DNA from 3 places in the Exiguobacterium sp. HSB13 genome. Region 1 is predicted to be linked to each of the others. Evidence: riboswitches for the same ligand, from Rfam matches in the RefSeq annotation. Region 1 holds a riboswitch; each other region holds the start of a gene.
The links. Region 1 has a riboswitch for lysine ahead of ACZGCQ_RS15060 (aspartate kinase). Riboswitches for the same ligand answer to the same signal wherever they lie in the genome.
Positions count from the first base shown of each region.

Region 2: linked by a shared signal. The riboswitch ahead of ACZGCQ_RS12155 (amino acid permease) and the one ahead of ACZGCQ_RS15060 (aspartate kinase) in region 1 are both predicted to bind lysine.
Region 3: linked by a shared signal. The riboswitch ahead of ACZGCQ_RS14475 (Na+/H+ antiporter NhaC family protein) and the one ahead of ACZGCQ_RS15060 (aspartate kinase) in region 1 are both predicted to bind lysine.

Region 1 is NZ_JBUZOM010000004.1:40,847-49,114, reverse strand. It holds gene dapB (4-hydroxy-tetrahydrodipicolinate reductase) at 1-519, opposite strand, end outside; gene dapA (4-hydroxy-tetrahydrodipicolinate synthase) at 516-1,397, opposite strand; gene ACZGCQ_RS15065 (aspartate-semialdehyde dehydrogenase) at 1,416-2,408, opposite strand; gene ACZGCQ_RS15060 (aspartate kinase) at 2,422-3,621, opposite strand; lysine riboswitch at 3,734-3,911, opposite strand; gene argH (argininosuccinate lyase) at 3,982-5,352, opposite strand; gene ACZGCQ_RS15050 (argininosuccinate synthase) at 5,349-6,554, opposite strand; gene ACZGCQ_RS15045 (GNAT family N-acetyltransferase) at 6,673-7,101, opposite strand; gene ACZGCQ_RS15040 (alanyl-tRNA editing protein) at 7,098-8,246, opposite strand.
Region 2 is NZ_JBUZOM010000002.1:62,621-70,888, forward strand. It holds gene ACZGCQ_RS12130 (DHA2 family efflux MFS transporter permease subunit) at 1-1,483, opposite strand, end outside; gene ACZGCQ_RS12135 (HlyD family secretion protein) at 1,496-2,152, opposite strand; gene ACZGCQ_RS12140 (TetR/AcrR family transcriptional regulator) at 2,345-2,950, shown strand; gene ACZGCQ_RS12145 (diguanylate cyclase domain-containing protein) at 2,994-4,085, opposite strand; gene ACZGCQ_RS12150 (MarR family winged helix-turn-helix transcriptional regulator) at 4,223-4,678, opposite strand; lysine riboswitch at 4,844-5,032, shown strand; gene ACZGCQ_RS12155 (amino acid permease) at 5,164-6,645, shown strand; gene ACZGCQ_RS12160 (solute:sodium symporter family transporter) at 6,798-8,268, shown strand, end outside.
Region 3 is NZ_JBUZOM010000003.1:176,186-184,453, forward strand. It holds gene ACZGCQ_RS14460 (class I SAM-dependent methyltransferase) at 1-275, opposite strand, end outside; gene ACZGCQ_RS14465 (heme oxygenase) at 365-685, shown strand; gene ACZGCQ_RS14470 (uracil-DNA glycosylase family protein) at 810-1,547, shown strand; lysine riboswitch at 1,641-1,819, shown strand; gene ACZGCQ_RS14475 (Na+/H+ antiporter NhaC family protein) at 1,931-3,514, shown strand; gene htpG (molecular chaperone HtpG) at 3,580-5,442, opposite strand; gene ACZGCQ_RS14485 (hypothetical protein) at 5,526-6,395, opposite strand; gene ACZGCQ_RS14490 (SDR family oxidoreductase) at 6,531-7,361, shown strand; gene ACZGCQ_RS14495 (M20 family metallopeptidase) at 7,501-8,268, shown strand, end outside.

The DNA of each region.
Region 1 (8,268 bases):
CTCTCGCTTTTGCCGCGTCTGTGATCGGTCATACACCGGTGTCACGTCACGTGCCGTCTGAATCGTTTGCAATAACAACTCAGCCGTTCCGCTTGGAGCATCGACTTTTTGGTTGTGATGTTTCTCGAGCAATTCGATGTCATACGCCCCTGCTAGTGGCACAAGTGTCTTCAGCAGTTGCTGCACCATCGCGATGCCGTACGACATATTGTACGACTGGAAGATTGGAATTTCTTTCGCAGCGTCCTTGATCGATGTCAGTTCCACTTCTGAAAAACCAGTCGTTGCAATGACGAGTGGTGTTTTTGTCGCTAACCCGTATGCGAGCAGATCTGGTAGCAAACTCGGATGCGAGAAGTCGATGATCGCATCGACCGTCTCTGACATCTCCGTTAGCTCCGCATATGAAGCGATCGTATCGGATGACTTCGTCCGGTCAACAATCGCCACGACACTTTGTGGTGCGAGTTCGACGACGTATTGTCCTGTCGCCCCATAACCGTGTAACGCGAGTTTCATCGAACCACTCCTTTGTAAGCCCGCATCGTTTCGAGTAAGTGGGCGTGTCCCGCTTCCGATTGACGGACGAGCGGCAAGCGTGGCGCACCGACAGCAAAGCCGAGTTCTTCAAGCGATGCTTTGACTGGGATTGGATTGACGTCACTGAACAAAGCACCGATGACCGGTAACAAGTCTGCCTGAATCCGGCGAGCCGTGACGAGATCTTGCCCTAGTAACGCCTCAGCAAGTGCTTGTGTCTCTGCTGGGTACGGGTTAGAGAGAACTGAAATAACACCCTGTGCGCCCCATGCCATGTACGGAAGGATTTGATCATCATTTCCACAGAAGACCGCGAAGTCTTCCGGAATCGCCGCCATCAGTTCACCCATAAAGCTGACATCTCCACTCGCTTCCTTAAAGGCTTGGATGCGTGGATGACGTGCTAACGTCACTGCTGTTTCGACTGCGATCGCAACGCCTGTCCGCGACGGAACGTTATACAACATGATCGGCAACTCTGTTGCATCAGCGACCGCCGTGAAGTGTGCGACGAGACCAGCTTGTGATGTTTTATTGTAGTACGGTGTGACGAGCATCGCTGCGTCCGCACCGAGACGTTCTGCGAGTAATGTTTTCTCGATCGTCGCTGCGGTGTTATTCGAACCTGTTCCAGCAATGACGGGTACTCGTCCTGCCGTGACCTGAACGGCAGTCGTCAGGAGTTGTTCGAATTCATTATTCGTTAGTGTCGATCCTTCTCCTGTCGTCCCTCCGACGACAAGTGCCTGAATCCCTGCTGCGAGTTGTTGCTCGATTAAGCGTTCGAATACGTGTAAATCCAACTCGCCTGCTTCATTAAATGGTGTGACGAGTGCTGTACCTGCTCCTTTGAACATGAAGAACTCCTCCTTTTTTTATGAATGAATCGACTGTTCGATCGCTTGGCGTGCAACTTGCACGGCGTTTGACGCGGCACCTTTTCGGATGTTGTCAGCTACACACCAAAGATGGAACGTGTTTGCGAGACTATCATCTTGTCGAATTCGTCCGACGTAGACATCGTCCGTCCCACTCGCGTCGAGTGGCATCGGATAGCGCGTATTCGCGACATCATCGACGAGGACGACGCCGGGTGCCCCATCTAACGCTTCACGGATTGCTGTAACCGTCGTCGGTTGTGTAAACGTGACGTTGATTGCAACCGAGTGAGAGTTCGTGACCGGAACTCGGACACATGTCGCACTGACGGGTAATGCTGGAAGATTGAAGATTTTCCGTGTTTCGTCAATCATCTTCTGCTCTTCTTTCGTATAACCGTTCTCAAGGAATACATCGATATGCGGCAAGATGTTATCGTGAATCGGATGCGGGTAATTGACGGGTTCTTCTCCGCGTGTCCCACGTGCCAAATCCTCGATTCCTTTTTGACCAGAACCGGATACGGCCTGGTACGTCGTGTAGTTGATCCGTTCGAATCCGAGTGACTGGAGCGGCGCTAAAGCGACGACGGATTGAATCGTCGAACAGTTCGGATTTGCGATTAAGCGATCCGTTGCTTGAATCGCTTGCGGATTGACTTCTGGCACGACGAGTGGAATCGTCTCCTGCATCCGGAAGGCACTTGAATTATCAACGACGAGCGTTCCGTTTTCAGCTAGTAACGGGGCATATTGCTCACTGATCGTTCCGCCCGCTGCGAACAACGCGACATCGATTCCGTCTTCCGTGATGTTTGGTGTCAGTGCTTGGATCGTGATGTCTTCTCCCTTGAACTGTACCGTGTTCCCTGCTGAACGAGCAGAAGCGTAAGCGGACAGGCGGCTGACCGGGAAATCCAGTTCTGCAAGTACTTGTAACATTTTTTGACCGACGGCGCCGGTTGCTCCAATGACGGCTACATGATACATGCTGTTTTCCTCCTTATAATTCGAACGCGTTGGCAATCGCTGCAACCGTCCGTTCAATGTCTGCTTGTGCAATCGTGTACGAGATGCTGATTTCTGATGTCGTGACTTGATAGAACGGGATGTTCTCCGCTCGGAAGATTGCGAACAACTTCGAGGCAACACCCGTCGCATCCCGCATCCCGATTCCGACGACAGATAACTTCGCGTGCTGATTGTGGCGATCGACCTTGACTGTCGTGAAACGATCCATGATGTCTTTCAATGCTTCATCGAGGAACTCTTCCTCATCGAGTGGACATGAGAACGATAAGAAGATGTCACTGTCGAACGTCGTTTGACTGATCATGTCGATGTTGACGTGGCGGTTCGATAAGAGTTCGAAGATATCGGCTACTGCTGCGTTCGTTTGCGGTACGTGTTTGATTGATACCGTCAAGACGTTCTTCGTGACACTGACACTCGTGACCGCTTTTTGTTCCATTGTTTCCGTCGCTTCCATGATCCATGTTCCCCTTTTCGATTCAAGTGTTTTCCCGACGAAGATGTGTACGCCGTATTTTTTTCCTAGTTCAACACTCCGCATTTCCATGACCTTCGACCCGAGGGCGCTCATCTCCATCATCTCATCATATGAGATGTGCGGAATCGGTTGAGCAGCAGCATGGATTCGTGGATCAGCTGTATAGACACCGTCGACATCCGTGTAGATTTCACACCGTTTATCAAGGACTGCCGCAAGCGCAACAGCCGTCGTATCCGATCCACCACGTCCGAGCGTCGTGACATCACCGAGTTCGTTGACCCCTTGGAATCCGGCGACGATGACGACATCGTACGTTTCAAGTTTTTGCCGTAACAGATTTCCATCAATCTGTTTGATCTTACTTTTCGTATGCAATCCCATCGTACTGATTCCCGCTTGTGCGCCTGTTTGCGATAACGCTTTGACGCCGAGTGAGTTGAGAGCGATGCTGAGTAATGAAATCGTCTGTTCTTCTCCGATGGCAAGCAGACGATCGAGTTCTCGGCGCTCGGGGCGATCCGTGATGGCTTGCGCCTGAGCGATCAAAGAATCTGTCATCTTGCCCATCGCTGAAACGACGACGACAAGTTTTTCACCTTCGGCTGCGCGACTCTTCAAATAATTCGCAATAGACTGAATCTGTTCGACAGTCGCAACCGAGCTTCCACCAAATTTAAGTACAGTTGTCACAATCCTATCTCCTTTGTCCCGATACAGAAAAAAACGACGGGCCGGTAGGAGCGTTCCTACGGCCCGTCGTTATCACGATCGGACAAACGAAGACAAAGTCATTCGTTCTTTTACGTAAGATAGCGCTCCGAAACATCGGTTTCGGCAGTACAACGGATCTTAACCGTTGTACCAGCAAATGAGAAGAAGCATCTTCTCGTTCACTTCGGCGGACTTCCCCTTTCACATCATTCGGCATGCTTGCCTTCAAGAATGATGCTACTCATGTCATCCGCGCCTCTATCTGTCGGTTGTTAGTTACAGTTATAGCAGACATCTTTTGTTAAATCCAGTCATTTGACTGATTTTTTTCAAAATCCGTCAATTCGCAAGATGCTGTTTCGCGAGTTCAAGTTGCTCCGACACGGCAGCAAACCCTGTACCGCCGTAGCTTGTCCGGCGTGCCACTGCTTGAACCGGATCGAGGAGCGGATAGACGTCTTCCGTGATGTCAGGATGGAACATTTGATACGTCTCAAGGTTCAAATCCTTCAGGAAACAACCGTTCTGCACACAGTAAAGGACGGCTTTGCCGACGATTTCATGTGCTTCCCGGAATGGTATGCCTTTCGTCACAAGGTAGTCTGCGAGTTCCGTTGCGTTCGAGAAGTCTTGCATTGTCGCCTTCTTGAGCGCTTCGGTCTTAAACGTCGCAGATTCAATCATTCCGGTGAAGATTTGAACGGATTGGAGAACGGTATCGGCTGTATCGAAGACCCCTTCCTTATCCTCTTGCATGTCTTTATTGTAAGCGAGTGGTAATGCCTTCATCGTCGTCAAGAAGCCCATCAGGTTGCCGTAGACGCGCCCCGTTTTCCCACGAATCAATTCAGCGAAATCAGGATTTTTCTTCTGTGGCATCATGCTCGATCCTGTCGAGAAAGCATCCGACAACTCGATGAAGCTGAATTCCTGCGATGCCCAGATGATGATTTCTTCACAAAAACGCGAGAGATGCATCATGACGGTCGAAGCGATCCCGAGGTATTCGATGACAAAGTCACGGTCCGAGACAGCGTCTAGACTGTTCGGATAGACCGACTCAAAACCGAGCAACTCGGCAGACCGGAAACGATCAATCGGGAACGTCGTCCCCGCGAGCGCCCCTGCCCCGAGCGGTGATTTCCGGATCCGCTTTTGATTATCCGTCAACCGTTCGACATCGCGTTCGAACATCCAGAAATAAGCGAGCAAATGATGCGCAAGCGAGATCGGTTGTGCTCGTTGCAAATGCGTATACCCTGGCATGACCGTCTCGATATGTTGCTCCGCTTGTTCCGTGATGACCGATTGGAGCTCGCGTAATGCCGTCGTCAACGCTGCGACATGTTGCTCCATCCATAGATGTAAATCGGTTGCGACTTGGTCGTTTCGACTCCGTGCCGTATGCAGTTTTCCTGCGACCGGACCGATCTGTTCCGTCAACAAACGCTCAAGGTTCATATGAATGTCCTCGTCCGCTAACGTGTAGGAATGGTCTGCTAACGTCGTTTCCAGTTGCTTCAGTCCTTGCTCGATTTGTGTCCACTCGTCTTGAGCGAGGATCCCTTGTTCAAATAGCATCTGCGCGTGTGCGAGACTGCCTTTTAAATCAACGCTCGCTAATTTTTGATCGAACGTGATCGATGCTCCGAAGGCTTCCGCTTGAGCGGAAGCACTTTCCGTAAAACGTCCACCCCAGAGTTTGGTCATTTCGTTACACCCGCCTGACGATGTACGCTCGCATGCGTCGAAACGGCAAGTCCGTGTAATTTGATGAAGCCTTTTGCTGCTTCATGATCGAACGCGTCTTCTTTCGTGTACGTCGCAAGTTTCTCATCGTAGAGTGAGACAGCGGACTGACGACCTGTCACGGTTGCGTTTCCTTTGAACAGTTTAACGCGAACTTCTCCTGTGACGTCCTGTTGTGTTGCCGTCAAGAAAGCTTTCAAGCCTCTCGTTAATGGTGCGTGGAAGAGACCGTTGTAGATCGTTTCTGCATATTGTTTACTGAGTAGTGGTTTGAAATGCGCGACGTCCTTCGTCAACGTAATCGTCTCGAGTGCAGCGTGCGCTTTGAGTAAAACCGTTGCTCCTGGGCACTCATAGACTTCCCGCGATTTGATACCGACGAGACGGTTCTCGACGTGGTCGATCCGTCCGACCCCATGTGCACCAGCGATGATGTTCAGTTCCGTGATCAGTTTCGCCAGTGGATATGTCGTTCCGTTGATCGAGACCGGAACACCTGCTTCAAAGCCAATGATGACTTCTTCTGCCTGATCCGGAGCGTCTTCTGGCGCTACTGTCAACGCGTAAGCGTCTTGCGGTGGCTCTGTCCAAGGGTTTTCTAGGACGCCACACTCGTTACTCCGTCCCCAGAGGTTCATGTCGATTGAGTATGGGCTATCGAGGTTGATCGGAATCGGCACATTGTTTTCTTTCGCATAGGCGATTTCTTCTTCCCGTGACCATTTCCACTCCCGAACCGGTGCAATGACTTCGAGTGACGGATCAAGCGCTGCGACAGAAACCTCAAACCGGACTTGGTCGTTCCCTTTTCCGGTACATCCGTGCGCGACAGCCGTTGCACCGTGTTGATGCGCGACTTCGACGAGCTTTTCTGCGATCAACGGACGTGAAAGCGCTGAAATCAATGGATAGGCATTTTCGTAATGAGCGCCATATTGAAGTGCTGGCAAGACGAAGTCTTGTGCGAATTCTTCTTTAACATCGAGGACGATCGATTCGATCGCACCGACGAGGAGTGCTTTTTCTTTAATGACGGATAAATCTTTTCCTTCTCCGACATCCATGCATAAGGCAATGACGTCATAGTCCTTGCTCAACCATTTGATGGCTACCGATGTATCAAGTCCCCCAGAGTACGCTAAGATCAATTTTTGTTTCGACATGTATAATTCCCTCCTGGTTTTAAATTCATCTGTATGTATAAAAATTCATTATGAATTATATATATACATAGAAAACAAAAAAAAGAAACCCTTTTTGCAGGATTTCTTTCAAAATGACTTACATTTTCTTTTCCATCGTCCGGTGCGGGATGCCCGCATCGTCGAATTCATCGGAGACGATCGTATATCCAAGTCCTTGATAAAACGGGATGGCTTGAACTTGTGCACCGAGTGTCAGCAGTTGTTTCCCTTCACGCCGCGCGACTCGCTCCATCGCCTGCATCAGCTCGCCACCGTATCCTTTTCCTCGCGCTGTTGCTAGCGTCGCCACACGTTCAACTTTCATCCGTTGGTCGTCATATGGACGTGTGCGCCCTGTTGCGACCGGGCGATTCTGCTCATCGAGAACAAGCAGATGAATCGCTGTCTCATCATGTGTATCGTATTCAAGATGACGTGGTACGCCTTGCTCCTCGACGAAGACACGCTCCCGGATCATCCGGACGGCTTGATGTTGTTCTGCTGTACGTACTTGAATGACTGTCATGACTGATATTCCTCCCGTAATCGATCGACATATGCCATCGCATCATCCCGATTCGTAAATTGTGCCTGTGCCTGAACCGCACTTCCTCCGCCTCGCCCATTGAATGCTTGGACATGTGCTTTAGCGAATTTCCCGAGATGGGGTTCACCTGGACTACTCATCAGCAGCTTGTTCGTTGTCGCATTCCAAACGACGCCGACGCGCCCTGCTTCTTGAATCGCTTTAGCGAGTTGCTCGGAAACCTTGATCTCTTCCTCCAGATGTTCAAATACAAGAATGCCTTCTTGTTGTTCCAAAGCGTGAGCGAGTGTGAATGTTGCGAGTTGTCCCTGAACGTGTTCGACTTGTTTCGTTAAGCGCTTCTGCTCTTCTTGTAACGTTTGGACGGCTTCTAGGATTTGAACTGGTTTGACTGATAAAGCTTGCGCCGCTTCCCGTAAGGCTCGTCGTTCTGCCTGAACGAGTTGGTATGCCCGTTCCTTCGCGACATAGGACAGACGAATGTTTCCACGAATCCGCTCGACTCCGGTAAAGAGAATCGACTCGAGCTGTGCCGTCGAATCAAGATGCGTCCCACCACAGGCACTATAATCGAGTGTGCCGATTTGAACGACACGAATTCGTCCTTCGACTTGTGGTGTTTTTCGTAATGGTAAGCGTAGCGCTTCCACCTCGTCATATTCGGTTGCCGTAATCGGTAATCCTTGTTCAATCACCTGCCGTAATCGTCGATCCAACTGTTCTTGTTGCATAGTTGTCCATTCAGGTGTCTCGATATCAAGCGTCGAGACCTCACTTCCCGTCCGAAAACTGAGTGTCTTGATATTTGATTCATCTTGTAGGATCGCAGAGATGACATGTTGTGCCGTATGTTGCGCCGCATGATCGATCCGGACTGCGTCATCTACGATACCGGTGACATCACCTGTGAGCGGCGTCGCCAGTTGGTGCCAGACGACACCGTCTTCGATTTGAACGTCAAGGACCGGTTGGTCGTTCAATGTTCCACGATCCGCTGGCTGTCCACCGCTCTCCGGATAGAAATAACTTTTCTCTAAAGCAACCCAATAGCCGTCTACTTGTTTTGTCGTGCGAATGGATGTCTGAAAGGTTCGGACATCGGATTCTATTTGTTCGGGGCGCATGCCTCGACCACCTTTCTCTGTC
Region 2 (8,268 bases), on a different contig from region 1:
GCGTCGTGAACTGATTCGCGTCGTCTGCCAAATGAGCCGTCGTTTGACGGGTCATGACGGTGACGAGAATCGCGGTTCCGATAGATCCAGCGACTTGACGGAGTGTGTTTTGCGTCGCGTTTCCGTGTGGGATCATCTTCATCGGTAAGGCATTCATACCGGCAGTCATGATCGGCATCATGATGAACGCCATACCGAATGACCGAAGCATGTAGATCCCCATGATGGAGTAATACGACGTATCCATGTTCAATTGCGTCAGTTCCCATGTTCCGTAAGTCATTAACGTCAAACCGAAGATGGCAAGTGGACGAATACCGAAGCGGTCAAATAACCTACCAGCAATCGGTCCAGTGATTCCCATGATCAGTGATCCTGGTAAGAGGAGCAGACCGGAATCGACCGGTGAAAAACCGCGAATACTTTGTAGATAAATCGGTAAAAGTAACATCCCGCCGAATAAAGCCATCGTGACGATGACGTTGATGAAGAGTGTGAACGAAAATTCCGGTACTTTCAACACGCGAATGTTCAACATCGGATCTTCCATCGATAGTTCACGCATCGCAAAAGCGGCAATTCCGATTAAACCGATGACGATCGTGCTGATGACGATCGGGCTATCCCAGCCGTCATTCCCAGCTTCACTGAACCCATAAAGGAGACTCCCGAACCCGATCGTACTAAATAAGACGCCCAGTGCATCAAAAGAAGGTTTCGAGAGGGGCTGTGTCAGTCGGAACCAAGCAGCACCAAGTAACAATGTCACTAATCCAAAGAACGACATCGCGTAAAACATGACGTGCCAATCATAATTTTGGATGACATATCCCGTGATCGTTGGTCCGACAGCTGGAGCGAGAATCATCGCGATTCCAAGCATCCCCATGGCAGCTCCACGCTTATGCGGTGGGAACAACGTCATGAAGACGTTCGATCCGAGTGGCATCAAGATACCAGCACCCGCTGCCTGAACGACACGACCGATCATCATGACCGGGAAGTTCATCGCCATCGAACAAATGATGGATCCGAAGAAAAAGAGCGTCATCGAAGCGAGGAACAGTTGGCGGAACGTATAGCTTCGCATCAAAAAGGCGCTGATCGGAATCAAGATCCCGTTGACGAGCATGAAGCCTGTCGTCAACCACTGGGCAGTGGACGTCGACACATTGAAGTCATTGATCAGAACCGGTAACGCGACATTAATCAACGTTTGGTTCAAAATAGCAATGAACATACCGATTAGTAAGACCGTCAGTACTTTCGGGATACTGACGTTTTCCGTCGATACCTGTTTTGAAGGTGCTGCGACTGGTGGTGTCACAGTCATCGTCGGTTCCGCATCGAGGGATTCCTCAAGTGTTGGTCCGTCAGTCGCCAGTGCCATGTCGGATTGGCGACTTCGACGGGCGATCCAGTTGACGCCGATGATGATCAGAATCGTGAACGCACTATATCCGAACAAGAAGGTAGTAGACATGAACGTCCCTCCTTAATCCTTATGAATGCGGACGGTCACATTCATACCAGGTCGAATGTCGAGTGATTTTTCTTGCGAGAGTGATACTTTAACGGGAATGACTTGTGCGACTTTCGTGTAGTTCGCGTTTCCGTTTGAAGAAGGCATCATTGAGAACGTAGAAGCCGTCGTCATCCCGATTTGCTCGACTTCACCAGAAAGTGTCGTGTCCGGGTAGCTGTCGACATAGACATCCACTGTTTGTCCGACTTTGATTTCATCGATTTCTGTTTCTTCGATGTTCGCTGTGACCCAAAGGTCGTTTAAGTCAAAACCGTAAGCAAGTGGTGTACCTGCTGCGACGAAGCCGTTCTTTGTCGCCATCGACTGAACGATCGTTGCTTTCGCAGGCATCGAAACAGAAAGATCTGTCGGCTTTTGTCCAGCTTGTGCAGTCATGACGTGACCAAGTGTTGTACCGCTGTCGAGTGATTCACCTGTTTTTGCCGACCAGTCTGTTAATTTACCAGCGCTTGGACTCGCAATCGTTATCATTTTGCCATCGATTTTTGCATTGTCTGTTTTGACGTAGCTCGTTGCTTGATCGTAATAGTAGTATCCAACGACACCACCACCAATCAAGACGATGAGTGTCACGATATTGATGATCAATAATTTTTTCATACTCATGGGTGTGTTTGCATCCTTTCTTGTGTACAATCGATTCAAAAAAAGTACTCCTCTGGGGGGAGGAGTAATTAATATAGTTAATTATATGGATCGTTAGCTAACAAACAACCGACAATTTCCGACAAAATGTCGGAAAAATAGATGATAACGGATTCATTAATGAAAAGATGATGAAAAAGGAGTGAAATATAGATGAATGAGAGCCGCGATCCTCGACCAAAACGGTCACGTGACCGTATTACAATGGAATTATTTCGTTTACTGAAGACGCACAGCTTCTCAAGTATTACGGTCAAAATGTTGACGGATGGAGCCGGTGTAAACCGTTCGACCTTCTACGCACACTATACGGATAAGTATGATTTGCTTGACCAAATCGTTGAGGAGCAAATGAAGGCACTTGAACAAGCGATTCGGATCACCGGTACAGGAACTGCCTTTCCGACAGTCGAGCAGGTGAGTCGCTATTTTGCTCGGTTGTTCATTCATATCGAAGAAAATGAATTATTCTATCAGACGATGCTTGTTCAAGGACCGATCAAAACGTTCATCTCGCGCTTTCTCGATACGTTGAAAGAGAATTACCGACTAGTGTTTCGACCGCAAATCACAGAAGAAGCTACGTTCGTCGATCGGGACTTATTATTAAACTATGTCATTGGTGGACAGTTGGGATTGTTGATTTCTTGGTTACGAAACGGTCGACCGTATTCATCAGAGTATATGGCAGAACAATTAAGTCGGATGATCGTCTTTGGAACAGTAGAAAGCATCGGTTTTCCTAAAGAGCCGGAATGAAGACGTAAAAAAAGACACTTCCCTACGGAAGTGTCCAGTCAGGTTAAGCTTGTCGGAATGCAAGTTCTTTCGTGTAGATCGTACTCCGATTCCGTCCGCTCTCTTTTGAGTAATACAACGCTTTATCTGCCTGTTGTAATGCTTCAAGTGACGTATGAGAACCACTAGAATGCGCGATTCCAAGCGAAATCGTGATTTGTAGATCAGGTACATCTGCTGTCGGGAACAGGTTACGTGCAACTGTCGTCCGGGCTAGTTCTGCGATTTTTTGCGCTTCTTTTGCTGACGTACTTGGTAAGATGATTAAAAATTCTTCACCACCGTACCGTCCGACGAGGTCGTCTGGACGCGTCAAGGAAGCGAGAGTCATGCCGAGTTGGCGTAATACATCATCGCCTGCATCATGACCATATGTATCATTGACATGCTTGAAGAAATCGATATCGATGAGTACAAGCGAATAGCCTTGGTCGGTCGAACCGACAAGCGAAAGCGAGTCATCAAGACGACGACGATTGGCAAGCCCTGTCAAAGCATCCGTCATGGCAAGTTTCTGCTGATACTGGATGTTTTCGAAGTGGCGGCGTAATTCTGCCAATAGTCGAAAGGCAACAAATCCAGCTAATAGATTAAAGAAGATGTAAGCAATCGAGATTTTGAAGAATGTCGACCAGCTGTGCGTCAGAATGTAGATGGCGGGTAACGAATAGAGAATACCGACCAATACCATGAGTTGAAAATGACGCATCGAGATGTGAACGAAGCGACGCATGATCCCGATCGTCGTGATGAACAAGACGATGATCAGCGTAGATAGATAAAAACCTTCCATTTGATCAACAGGTGTTAAAAAGTAACGTGTCCCGATGATCATCACACCGGCGACGATGGCGCTTGGGAAACCACCGATCATCATGGCAATGGCGACGGGAACGATACGTAAATCAACACGGGCGACATCGATCTGGATCCCATTAAACATCAATAAAACCGCAATCAGACCAGAGACCGCGCCGAGTATAAGACGTGTGCCCCAGCTAGAATTCAGCGAAATACGCGGTTGATTCCGAAACGGTAAGAACAAGAGAGTAATCGTTGTGAACAGTAGACAAAAGTTAATGATGAATTGATTCATGATGGACAACAAATCCTCCCAACTCCCCCAGCTAACAGATTTCCATATATATACTTCCAGTATACTCAAGTAGATAACGGTTAGACAGAGGGAAATCTTTAGATAAAATAGAAAAAACGGTAGGAAATCTACCGTTTTTAAGAAGACGAAGTAAGTGTATCCTCATCCATCGTCTGTAAAATTTTATCAAAGACATGAACCATCGTTTCAAGCTCTTCTTCTGTCAATGTGCCGAAGCGATCTTGTAAATAGTTTTTCCGGACGATTTCGAGATCCCGAAATGCACGTTCCCCGTCCTCCGTCAAAGCGAGGACGATTGAACGACGATCTTCCGTCGAACGTGTTCGGGTGACATATCCTTGTTTATACAGCTTATCCGTCAAAGCAGTGACTTGACTCGTCGCGAGCTCAAATTGTTCCGCGAGAAGCGTCGGGCGCTGAGGACCATTTTCGGAAAGGCTTCGTAAGATGAAAAATTCACTCCGGGTCGCCGTTCCTTCAAATAGCCGGTTAAGTTCACGTCGCAGGGTACGAAGAATGACACGCATTTGTTCTTCGAGTCGATAAGTTAGCAAATCACGTTCCTGTGGCATGCAAGCAGCATCCTTTCTCTCAGTGGACTTCTACCATTTAGTGTACTAAACATATCGGATTTTTACCATCGACTACCCGATATTCGAAAAAGGCAATTGACAATTTCGTGGCGATTTGTGTAATATGGCGTAGTAATAACTAACTTAATTCAGTTCTCACTCAACCAGTGGGATGGAGGTTGCAATTCTTAAGAGTACGGTTACGGATGTCGTCAAGCGACAGATGAGGTGACCTGAAAGGAAGAATTGCCGAAATCAATCATCGCTTTGAAGATGATCGATTGGGATTAGATCAAATAGGTCTAATACTGTCACAAGTCGGGTATCACCTACTTGTGGAGAGCTATCTTTCACGACGGTAGAATGAGGCGCATCCATTTTATTATGTTGCGTTCTCATCTTCCATCTGGAAGATGAGGGCGCTTTTTGTTTTTTTTATTCAAAAAGTGTCCTCTCAAAATTTATTAAAGAGAGAAGCGAACGAAATGAACAATCTAGATGTGAAACAAACAACAGATTCGACAGCAGAAGGATTAAAACGTGGATTACAAGCCCGTCACATGTCGATGATCGCCATCGGTGGAGCGATTGGAACAGGACTCTTCATTGCGTCCGGTGCTTCCGTTGCAGCAGCAGGACCAGGTGGGGCACTCCTATCGTATGCAATCGTTGGTTTGATGGTCTATTTCCTAATGACAAGTCTTGGTGAAATGGCAGCATACATGCCGGTCGCTGGGTCCTTTTCGACATATGGAACGAAATTCGTCGATCCATCATTCGGCTTTGCGCTCGGCTGGAACTATTGGTACAACTGGGCAGTTACGATCGCAGTCGAACTCGTCGCAGCACAAATCGTCATGACGTATTGGTTCCCGGATGTTCCTGGATTTTATTTCAGTGCCTTGTTCCTCTTACTGATGATTGGCTTGAACTACTTCTCCGTTAAAGGATTTGGGGAAGCTGAGTATTGGTTCGCCATGATCAAAGTCGTTACCGTCATCGTTTTCTTAGTCGTCGGTGTTGCGATGATTTTCGGTGTCTTTACATCAGAGCCACCGGTTGGCTTTAAAAACTTTGCTCTTGGCGATGCACCGTTCGTCGGTGGTATTCCTGCCGTCATCGGAATCATCCTCGTTGCCGGATTCAGTTTCCAAGGAACGGAACTCGTCGGGATTGCCGCGGGTGAGTCGGAAGATCCGAAAAAGAACGTTCCAAAAGCAGTTAAACAAGTTTTCTGGCGTATCTTACTTTTCTACGTCTTCGCGATTTTCGTCATTGGGATGCTCATTCCGTATACGAGTCCGAACTTGGTTTCAAATGACATCACGGACGTCGCGGTTAGTCCGTTTACGCTCGTCTTTGAAAAAGCAGGTCTTGCGTTCTCAGCAGCACTCATGAATGCCGTCATCTTGACGTCTGTTCTATCTGCCGGAAACTCAGGTATGTATGCTTCGACTCGGATGCTGTATACACTGGCTCGCCAAGGGGATGCACCGAAGTTATTTGCGAAAGTATCGAAAAACGGTGTACCACGTAATGCCTTGCTCGCAACAGGTGCGGTCGGTGCGCTCTGTTTCTTAACATCGATGTTTGGTGGACAAGTCTACTTGTGGTTACTCAATGCTTCCGGTATGACAGGCTTCATCGCATGGCTCGGGATTGCAATCAGTCACTATCGTTTCCGTAAAGGATTCCTTGCACAAGGTCACTCGTTGAAAGACTTACCATATGTTGCACCAGCGTTCCCATTCGGTCCGCTGTTCGCATTCGGTCTTTGTTTCCTTGTCATCGTCGGTCAAAACTATGCCGCATTCCTCGCGGATCAAATCGATTGGGTCGGAATTGCCGCAACGTATGTCGGTATTCCATTATTCCTTGCCTTCTGGTTAGGACATAAATTCAAAAACCGGACGTCGATCGTTCGTTATGACGAGATGGACTTCCCAGAACATCCGCGTCAATCGTAATGTGTGAACCACCTTCTATAATGAAGGTGGTTTTTTTATTTCTTTAAATGAAAACGTTTTCTAAAATATAGTTTTGGAAAAGTATAAAAAAGGAATCAATGAATACATATTCAAGAATAGAAAACATGAATGAAGAATAGGGGGGAAGACGCATGACTACATCTGAATTATTTTTCACATTAGGTTCTGCAGCGTTTTTCATGTTGCTCGTTGCCTACATATCCTATCGATTGACGCGTGGGAAAACACAAGGCGTCGATGAATACTTCTTAGCAGGTCGAGGGCTAAGTGGCGTTTTCATTGCCGGTTCGCTACTACTGACGAATTTGTCGGCAGAACAGTTGATTGGACTGAATGGACAATCCTTCATGGGGAATATGTCGAGTATGGCATGGGAAGTCACAGCGGGATTTGCTGCGATCATCATGGCCATCTATCTGCTCCCGAAGTTTCTCGGACTTGGTATCTCGACATTACCGGAATACTTAAGTCACCGGTATGATGAGACGGTTCGCCGGATGACAGTCTTACTCTTTTTACTCGGATACATGTGCGTCACGATTCCTTCGATGCTTTATTCGGGTGGGATTGCTGTCTTGCAGCTATTCGATGTTCCGGAATTATTTGGTCTCAGTTATACGCAATCCCTTTGGTTAGTCGTCTGGGTCGTTGGAATCATCGGAGCGATTTATGCAATTTTTGGAGGATTACGTGCGGTGGCTGTCTCCGATACCTTGAACGGGATTGGGCTTGTCTTCGTTGGATTCCTAGTTCCGGTGCTTGGCTTTATCGCGCTGGGTGACGGGAATTTGCTTCAAGGAATGAAGACGATTGCGACTGTACAACCGGAGAAGCTGAATGCTATCGGAAGCTCAACCGATGCCGTTCCGTTCTTTTCGATTTTCACGGGCATCCTATTTGCGAACTTATTTTATTGGTCACTCAATCAATATGTCATTCAACGTGTGCTCGGGGCAAAAGATTTGAAGGAAGGACAGAAGGGCGTCCTCATGACAGGATTTTTGAAGTTATTAGTTCCGATCTTCATGCTGATTCCTGGTATCATCGCCTATCACTTGTATGGGAACACACTAACAAGCGGTGATTTATCATACCCTCGACTTATCACGGAGTTACTACCGGTCTCGCTGATGGGATTTTTCTTAGCTGTCTTACTCGGAGCCGTCTTCAGTTCGTTTAACTCGCTTCTCAACAGCATTGCAACACTTTTTGTCCTCGATATCTATCAGCCGGTGTTTGCGAAAGAGGCGAGTGATGAACATTTGATTCGTGTCAGTAAATGGTTCGGAACGATCGTTGCCTTGATTTCTTTCGTCATCGCACCGTTCTTGATGTACGCGCCGGACGGCTTATGGAGTTTGATCCGGCAATTCACAGGGTTTTTCAACATTCCGATTCTCGTCATCGTATTAATGGGGATTTTCATGAAACGAATTCCGGCGATTGCGGCGAAAATCGTCATTGTCTTTCACGTGTTCGCGTATTACTTATTTGTCTTCGGTTTCAAACAACTGTTCGGCTGGGATCATGGCATTAGTTATATTCATGGGTACGGTATTCTACTCGTGATTGAAGTGCTGTTCATGGTATTCATGGGATATC
Region 3 (8,268 bases), on a different contig from region 1:
ATATTCCGAAGTGCGTCCTCGTAAAATTGTCCGTTCATCTCGATTCCGATGACGGAACAATCGAATCGGTCATGTAAGTAAAAGTTTAAACGCCCTTTCCCACACCCGAAATCAATGACAGTGTCCTCTTTTTGAAACAAATACGTTTCGCATAATTCGTCGAGTGCCGCATAAGGCGTCGGTTCATAGCGATTGTAGTGACTAAATACACCATAAAGGTGTTGCATCTCAATGGTTTCGATTCGTAATCGTTGATCATATTCCTGTTCATTCATCGTCTTTTGTTCCTTCTTTCCGGCATTCTTTCCCTCATCGTACTATACTGAAGAAGTACGTTACTCGTTTTTTGAAAGGGGATTTTATGATGATCGTCGTTACGAACCGGATTAAAGTCAAAAAAGGGATGGCTGCAGCTCTCGCTCCTCGTTTTACGCGTCCAAGTGGACTCGATACGATGGACGGATTCATCCGCGTCGAGGTCTTATTGACGCAAAATATCGAAGAACACGATGAAATGAACGTCAACATGTACTGGGAAGATATGAAGAGTTTTCAAGCGTGGCGGGAGAGTGACGATTTTAAAGCGTCACATAGTCGACCTGCGAGTAGTGAAGCTGGAGAATCGCCAATGCTCGGCAGCGAGATTCTGACCTATGAAGTCGCTTCGGTTAAAGAACGCGCATGATGCACGAAAAGGACTCGTCTCGAGTCCTTTTTTATATACCTTTACAAAAATAGTGAAAGGGTCGAATTGTCTCAAATGGTATTATTTGTTATCATAGTGCCATTACACAGAGAGAGGGTCCTTCATGAATTCATTAACTATATTTGAACAAGCCATTCGTAGCTTACCTGACGATCGTACGTTACGACGTGATGAATTATGGACGGACGATTTTTTATTGCAACAGGAGAACGAACTGACCGTCTATTACTCTCCGATTGGCGAATACGTCAATACTGAAGCAAAAGTCGTTATTATCGGGATCACACCAGGTTTTGAACAGATGCGAATCGCTTTCGAAGAAGCGACGGATGCCCTCCATCATGGTGTTTCATTAGAAGAGACAGCACGCCTCGTCAAATATACAGCAAGCTTTGCTGGAACGATGCGACGTAACCTCGTTCAGATGCTTGATACACTCGAACTTCCAGCATTGCTCGGAATTGAGACGACAGCTAGCTTATTTCATCAACATCAAAAATTATTGCAACCGACGTCGCTGTTAAAGCAACCCGTCTTTTATCGCGAAAAGAATTACTCGGGTCATCAACCGAAAATCAGCCGTAGTCCTTTGCTAAAACATTATGCAGAAGAACACTTCGTCGCTGAAATCAATCAGCTACGCGAACCGGCGCTATTGATTCCGCTCGGTCGTGTCGTCGAGACACAAGTCCGTGGGTTGATTCATGACGGACGAATCGAACAGCATCAGCTTCTTTCGGGATTCCCTCATCCCTCTGGTGCAAATGGTCATCGGAAAAAGCAATTCGAGGAAAATCAAGCCTATTTGATGAAACAGCTCATTCAACATTTTGCTGAATAAATCGTTTTTGTATTAAATTATCAGAAAATATGGTTGAATCGCTTCTGAAATACATGATAAAGTGTCCATAAGAACAGAATATGACTATTCTATCGATGAGGTAGAGGCGCGATTTCAATCAGTACTTGGTCCGAGGATGACAACGAAGACGACTACAGGAAAGGTGACATCGCCGAAATGACAGTATGTGTCTAACATATCGTCGTTGGTCGATTCGGGAAACACCCGATCGATTGCCATACATAGTACTTGTATGGAGCGCTCCAATTCGGCTAAGAAAGACGCATCCAGCGAGGGTGTCGGCTTTGTTGCCGGTGCCCTTGCTTTTTTTGTGCCGCGGGGTCTCATCTTTAAGCCATTTATTAAAGAGGAGGATATTTTTCATGGTCAACTATTCAGATTCCATCATTGCCCTTGTACCTGCTTTACTAGCTATCTTATTAGCCATCTTTACACGAAAGGTCGTTCTTTCGTTAGGTGTCGGCATTCTCGTCGGTGCCCTGTTACTCCACCGTTTTAATCCGATCGATACGGTAACCTATCTCGGCAAGAACATCTTCAGCCTGTTTTGGGCGGACGGTGCCTTGAACGAGTGGAACGTCTTATTACTTGTCTTCTTGTTATTGCTCGGCGTCCTTTCCACGCTCATTCAGACATCAGGTGGCGCTCGTGCCTTCGGTGAATGGGCTTCTACGCACGTCAAAACGGCGCGTGGTGCACGCTTAGTCGCCTTCGGACTCGGTATCTTGATTTTCATCGATGATTACTTCAATAGTCTTGCTGTCGGAAACGTTAGTCGTCCGTTAACGGATCGTCGCGGTGTCTCACGAGCGAAACTTGCCTATCTGATCGACTCAACAGCTGCGCCTGTTTGTGTCATCAGTCCGCTTTCGAGTTGGGGCGCATTCATCATCTCCATCATTGCTGGTATCTTAACGACCCACTCGATTACGGATTATTCAGCGTTTAGTGCCTTCATGATGATCGTTCCAATGAACTTCTATGCGATCTTCGCTCTTCTGTTAACACTTTACATTGCTTACTCTGGCATCTCTGTCGGACCGATGAAGCAACACGAAATGCGTGCCGCGAAAGGTGAACTCTTCGATGCCTCGAAAGGAACACCGATGGGGATGGCAAAAGAGGTCAACGAACATACGAACGGAAAAGTCCGGGATCTCGTCGTTCCGATCGTCGTGCTCGTCATTGCTACGATCAGTGCATTACTCGGAACAGGTGCCCAGGCACTTGCAGCCGACAACCGCCCGTTTACTTTAATTGGAGCATTTGAATCGACAGACGTCACACGCTCACTTGTCGCTGGTGTCGTCATTAGTTTAATCGTTGCTTTCCTGATGCTGATCGGACGGAAAATTCCGGGTCGCGATTACCGGGCAAGCATCGTTGCTGGTATGCGTTCGATGTGGCCAGCAGTCGTGATTCTGTTATTCGCTTGGACGATCATTGCTGTCATCGGTGACATGAAAACCGGTGACTATCTTGCAAGCTTCGTCAGCAACTCGATTTCTGCTTCGTACTTGCCGTTCTTGTTATTCTTGATTGCCGGCTTGATGGCATTCTCGACAGGAACAAGTTGGGGCACATTCGGGATCATGTTGCCAATCGGTGCGGATCTCGTCATGGCTGTCGATGCCTCACTCTTGTTACCGACGCTTGCTTCTGTTCTTGCTGGATCTGTCTTCGGTGACCATTGTTCACCGATTTCCGATACGACGATCCTCAGTTCGACAGGGGCTGGATCCCATCATATCGATCACGTTACGACACAATTACCATATGCGCTAGTCGGTGCCGTCACTGCGGCAGTCGGTTATTTAGTCATCGGTTTCACGGAGTCTTCGGTCTTCGGTTTCATCGGAGCTCTTGTCACATTCGTACTCTTCGTCGTCGTCTTGAACGTTCTCTCGAAAAAAGGCGAAACCGCTTCGGATTTACAGACCGATTAATGTAGCATTTTACGAAAAAAGGCATTGGATGCGCGCATCCAATGCCTTTTTTATATCTATTCGTTTCACACCATCAGTAAACACACATCATTCGCAAACGCTACTGGATCCTCGAGTGGAAGCCCTTCGACAAGCAATGCTTGTTGATACATCAGTTTGGTATAGCGCTCGAATTTCGAACGATCGTTTTGATACGCCGTTTCAAGAGAGTCGAATACCGCGTGTGACGGATTCAATTCAAGAATCTTGACCGCTTCTACCCCTTCGTTATTCGGCATCGCCTTCAGGATTTTCTCCATCTCGATCGAGACGGCGCCATCCGTCGCAAAACAGACGGGATGCGATTTGAGCCGCGTCGATGCCTTAACTTCCTTGACTTGTCCACTTAGCACTTCCTGCATCGCTTGGAACATCTCTGCTTGTGCGTCCGTCGTCTCCGCTTCTTCTGCTTCAATCCCTAAATCGCTGCTCGTGACCGACTTGAACGTCTTCTCGTTGTACGTCACGAGCATCTGAATCGCGAACTCATCGATTTCTTCCGTGAAGTACAAGATGTCGTATCCTTTATCACGGACGAGCTCGGATTGTGGTAATTTATCTAAACGATTCGTACTCTCACCAGCGGCGTAGTAGATATGCGCTTGATCTTCCGGCATTGCTGCGACGTATTCCGCGAGTGTAATCAACTTCTTCTCCTTCGCCGAGTAGAAGAGGATAAGGTCCTGCACCTGTTCCTTGTGCATGCCGTAATCATTGTACATACCGAACTTCAGCTGACGTCCGAACGCTTGATAGAACGTTTCGTACTTCGCGCGATCTTCACGCAAGAGGGCTTCAAGTTGTGTCTTGATCTTACTTTGGATGTTTTTCGCGATCAGCTTCAATTGACGATCGTGTTGTAGAAGTTCACGCGAGATGTTGAGCGATAAGTCCTCCGAGTCGACCATTCCTTTGACGAAACTGAAATGATCCGGCAACAAGTCACTGCATTTTTCCATGATCAAGACACCATTCGCGTAAAGCTCGAGACCTTTTTCAAATTCCTTCGAATAATAATCGTACGGTGCCTGCTCTGGAATGAATAAGATTGATTGATAACGAACGGCACCATCGACACTGATATGAATATGTTTTGCCGGTGTGTCAAAACCATACCGCTTCTCTTGGTAGAAGTTCGTATAGTCCTCGTCTGTCAATTCCCGTTTGTTCTTCCGCCAGATTGGCACCATACTGTTGATCGTCTTGACGACTTCGATCTCTTCCGTCTCATCACTGCCTTCGATTGGCTGACGCTCGAGTTCCTTCATCTCGATCGGATAACGGATGAAATCTGAGTATTTTTTGATGATACTGCGCAAACGATACGTCTCGAGGTATTCGTCATACGATTCCTCTTCCTCGTTCGCCTTGATATGGAGCGTAATCTCCGTTCCGACGGTTTCTTTGTCGACTTCCTCGATCGTATAGCCTTCGACACCACGAGACTCCCATTTATAAGCGACTGCACTGCCGAATGGTTTCGTAACGACGGTGACGACGTCTGCGACCATGAATGCAGAATAGAATCCGACACCGAATTGACCAATGATATCATGACCATCTTGTGCCTCGTTCTCTGCCTTGAAGGCAAGCGATCCACTCTTCGCGATCGTACCGAGATTCTCTTCTAGTTCGTCCTTCGTCATTCCGATTCCCGTATCCCGAATGATGAGCTGTCGCGCTTCTTTATTTGGTTCAATCGTAATTTTGTAGTGTTCCTTCTCGAACGAAATCGTCTCGTCCGTCAATGCTTTATAGTACATCTTATCCATGGCGTCACTTGCATTTGAGATCAATTCGCGCAGGAAAATCTCCTTATGCGTATAGATGGAATGAATCATCATCTCCAGCAATCGTTTTGATTCCGCCTTAAATTGTTTCGTTTCCATGCTCATTCTGCCTCCCTTTTTTTAGCACTCGATCATATAGAGTGCTAATTCACCTCCTATTATTAGGGAGTTCGAAATATCTGTCAATCTCCTTTTTCACTGTATGTCGCGACTTTTTCAAAGACAATCTTTCCAATTTGACGTAAGTGCTCTGCTGACCCATAGGTGCCATGACTGACGCCGTTCTCATCCTTTCGATTACCGAGACCGATAAACTGCTCACTTGGTTTGAAGTGGAGCCCGACAACGGGTACCTGAAATCGTGATGAGAAGCTGACTTGAAAAATCGCGTCTGGATAATCCGTCGGTTGATAGATCGTCCAACCGATGTCTGGTTCTAGCTTCGCAAATCGTTCCGTATGTTCCTTCCCGAGTAGGATGATTCCTTTTATCGAAAACAGTTCGAGCAGGCGTAACAAAAATGTTTGACCGAACGGACTATCTTCCAACACTCCACGTTCTTTAATTGCTCCCATGTAATGGTGTGTCGGAAACGGGAAAAAGTCCAGGTGAATGACCGGATTAAGCGTCTTCTCGTAAAATGACGCACCGAGTCCGTTCAAGAATCCTTCGAGCTTACCGCCACCTGGTCGACCGAACCAAGTCCGGTAAATGTTCGGTTGTTTGAAATAATCGTTAAATCGCCGAATCGAATCTGTCAGCGTTTCCTCCTGTAGATAAGCCTCCCATGCCATCGATTTCGGACGAATGAAGAGCGGACCGGTCTCGTCAAATCGTAATGCACCTGTTCGGTCTAAAAATTGCGATCGGGATGGGTTCGTCGCGATTGTCACCCAACTGCTACGCGTCGCATCACCAAACCAGAGGACAGGTGTCGTTTGATCGATCAATTCACTTGCGAATGCACTCTTCTCGAGTGTCATTTGGTACTGGACGGCTTCTTGTAATAATTTTTTGGCAAGTTGCCATTGATCGGATGTCAGCGTTCTCATCTCCCTTTTTACAGCGATTGTGCTGTTGTAGATGTACCCCCTATCCACTAACACTAGACGCATCGATGGGTTTAATCTCCATTTCTCCGGGAATGTTTCATAAGGTGAACGATACGACTTAGGAGGGATTTAGCAATGGGTAGACTCGATCAAAAAGTAGCTGTCATTACCGGCTCGGCAACAGGGATTGGACAAGCGACCGCGCTTGTCTTCGCAGAACAGGGAGCAACGGTCGTCTGTGCCGATGTCTCACTTGAGAAAGCACAACAAACAGTAGAACAGATTACACAACACGGTGGAAAAGCGGAAGCCGTCCATGTCGACGTCTCAGACGTCGAGAGTGTCGAGCAACTTGCGAAGCACATCAAAGAGACATACGGTACGGTCGACGTCCTCTTCAATAATGCCGGAATCGATGAACAAGGCGGGAAAGTCCATGAGTATCCCATCGATCTCTTCGATCGGATCATCGCGGTCGACTTGCGCGGTACATTCCTCGTCAGTAAATTCTTGATTCCACTCATGCTTGATAACGGTGGTTCAATCATCAATACGTCATCGATGTCTGGTCGTGCAGCTGACTTGAACCGGTCCGGTTATAACGCAGCGAAAGGCGGGATTGCGAACTTCACACGCGCGATGGCAATCGATTATGCGCGTCATGGCATTCGTGTCAATTCGTTGTCGCCAGGAACAATCGAAACACCACTCATCGATACACTTGTTGGTGAAAAAGAAAAAGAGCAAGGTAAACAGTTCCGCGATGCGAACGCTTGGATCACACCACTCGGACGACTCGGTAAACCACGCGAGATGGCAACGGTCGCCCTCTTCCTTGCTTCTGACGACAGCTCATATGTCACAGGTGAGGACATCACAGCAGACGGCGGTATCATGGCTTATACATGGCCGGGAGAGATGTTAATCGATTCGAAATGGAAAGACGAAGCAGAAAAAAGTGAATGAGCAAGGTACGGTGTAACCCTCTGGTTGCACCGTTTTCTTTTATCTCAAGACGTTCAGCCCCGTAAATTATTTTCCGAATTCGTTTACCTCCCTGAAGTATTTTTATCAGGGTACAGGATAGGTAAAGGGGGAAATACTTATGCAAACAGCAATTACTTACTTACAACGATGTCTTCAAATTCCAAGCGTTAATCCGACGGACGGAGAGGAAGCCGTCGCACGTTATGTGTACGATGTACTAATTGATCATCACATCTCGACAGAATGGATCGAAGTCTCACCAAAACGAATCTGTCTTGTTGCGTCTGTTCCTGCGAGCGAGGAGGTTTCACGTCCTGCTGTCCTCGGTCTATCTGGTCATCTCGATACGGTTCCTGTGCAAGGGAACGGCTGGACGAAAGATCCATACGGTGGTGAAATCGAAGACGGCCGCATCTATGGTCGTGGGGCTTCAGATATGAAATCAGGGGTCATGGCGATGGTGCAAGCGCTCATTCAATACAAGGAACGTCAAAACCGTCCGAACACCGTCAAACTTCTGATTACATCCGATGAAGAAAATGGCATGACAGGAGCTCGGCATTTGACGGAACAAGGGCATGCGGATGATTTAGATGCTCTACTGATCACAGAACCGACGAGTGGGATGATCGGTTATGCACAAAAAGGGGTTGTCGGGATCGAAGTGACATGTCGCGGGAAAAGTGCACACAGCTCTGCCCCGCAACTCGGACGTAATGCGATTGATGACGTGTATCGCGTCATCCAAGAAGTGAAGTCAGAACGTTTCTCGATCACGACGAATCATCACCCGGCACTCGGCCCGGTCGTGGCGTCAATCACATCGATTTCAGGAGGCGAGGGACCAAACGTCGTTCCGAGTCAGGCTTCGTTTTATATGGATATC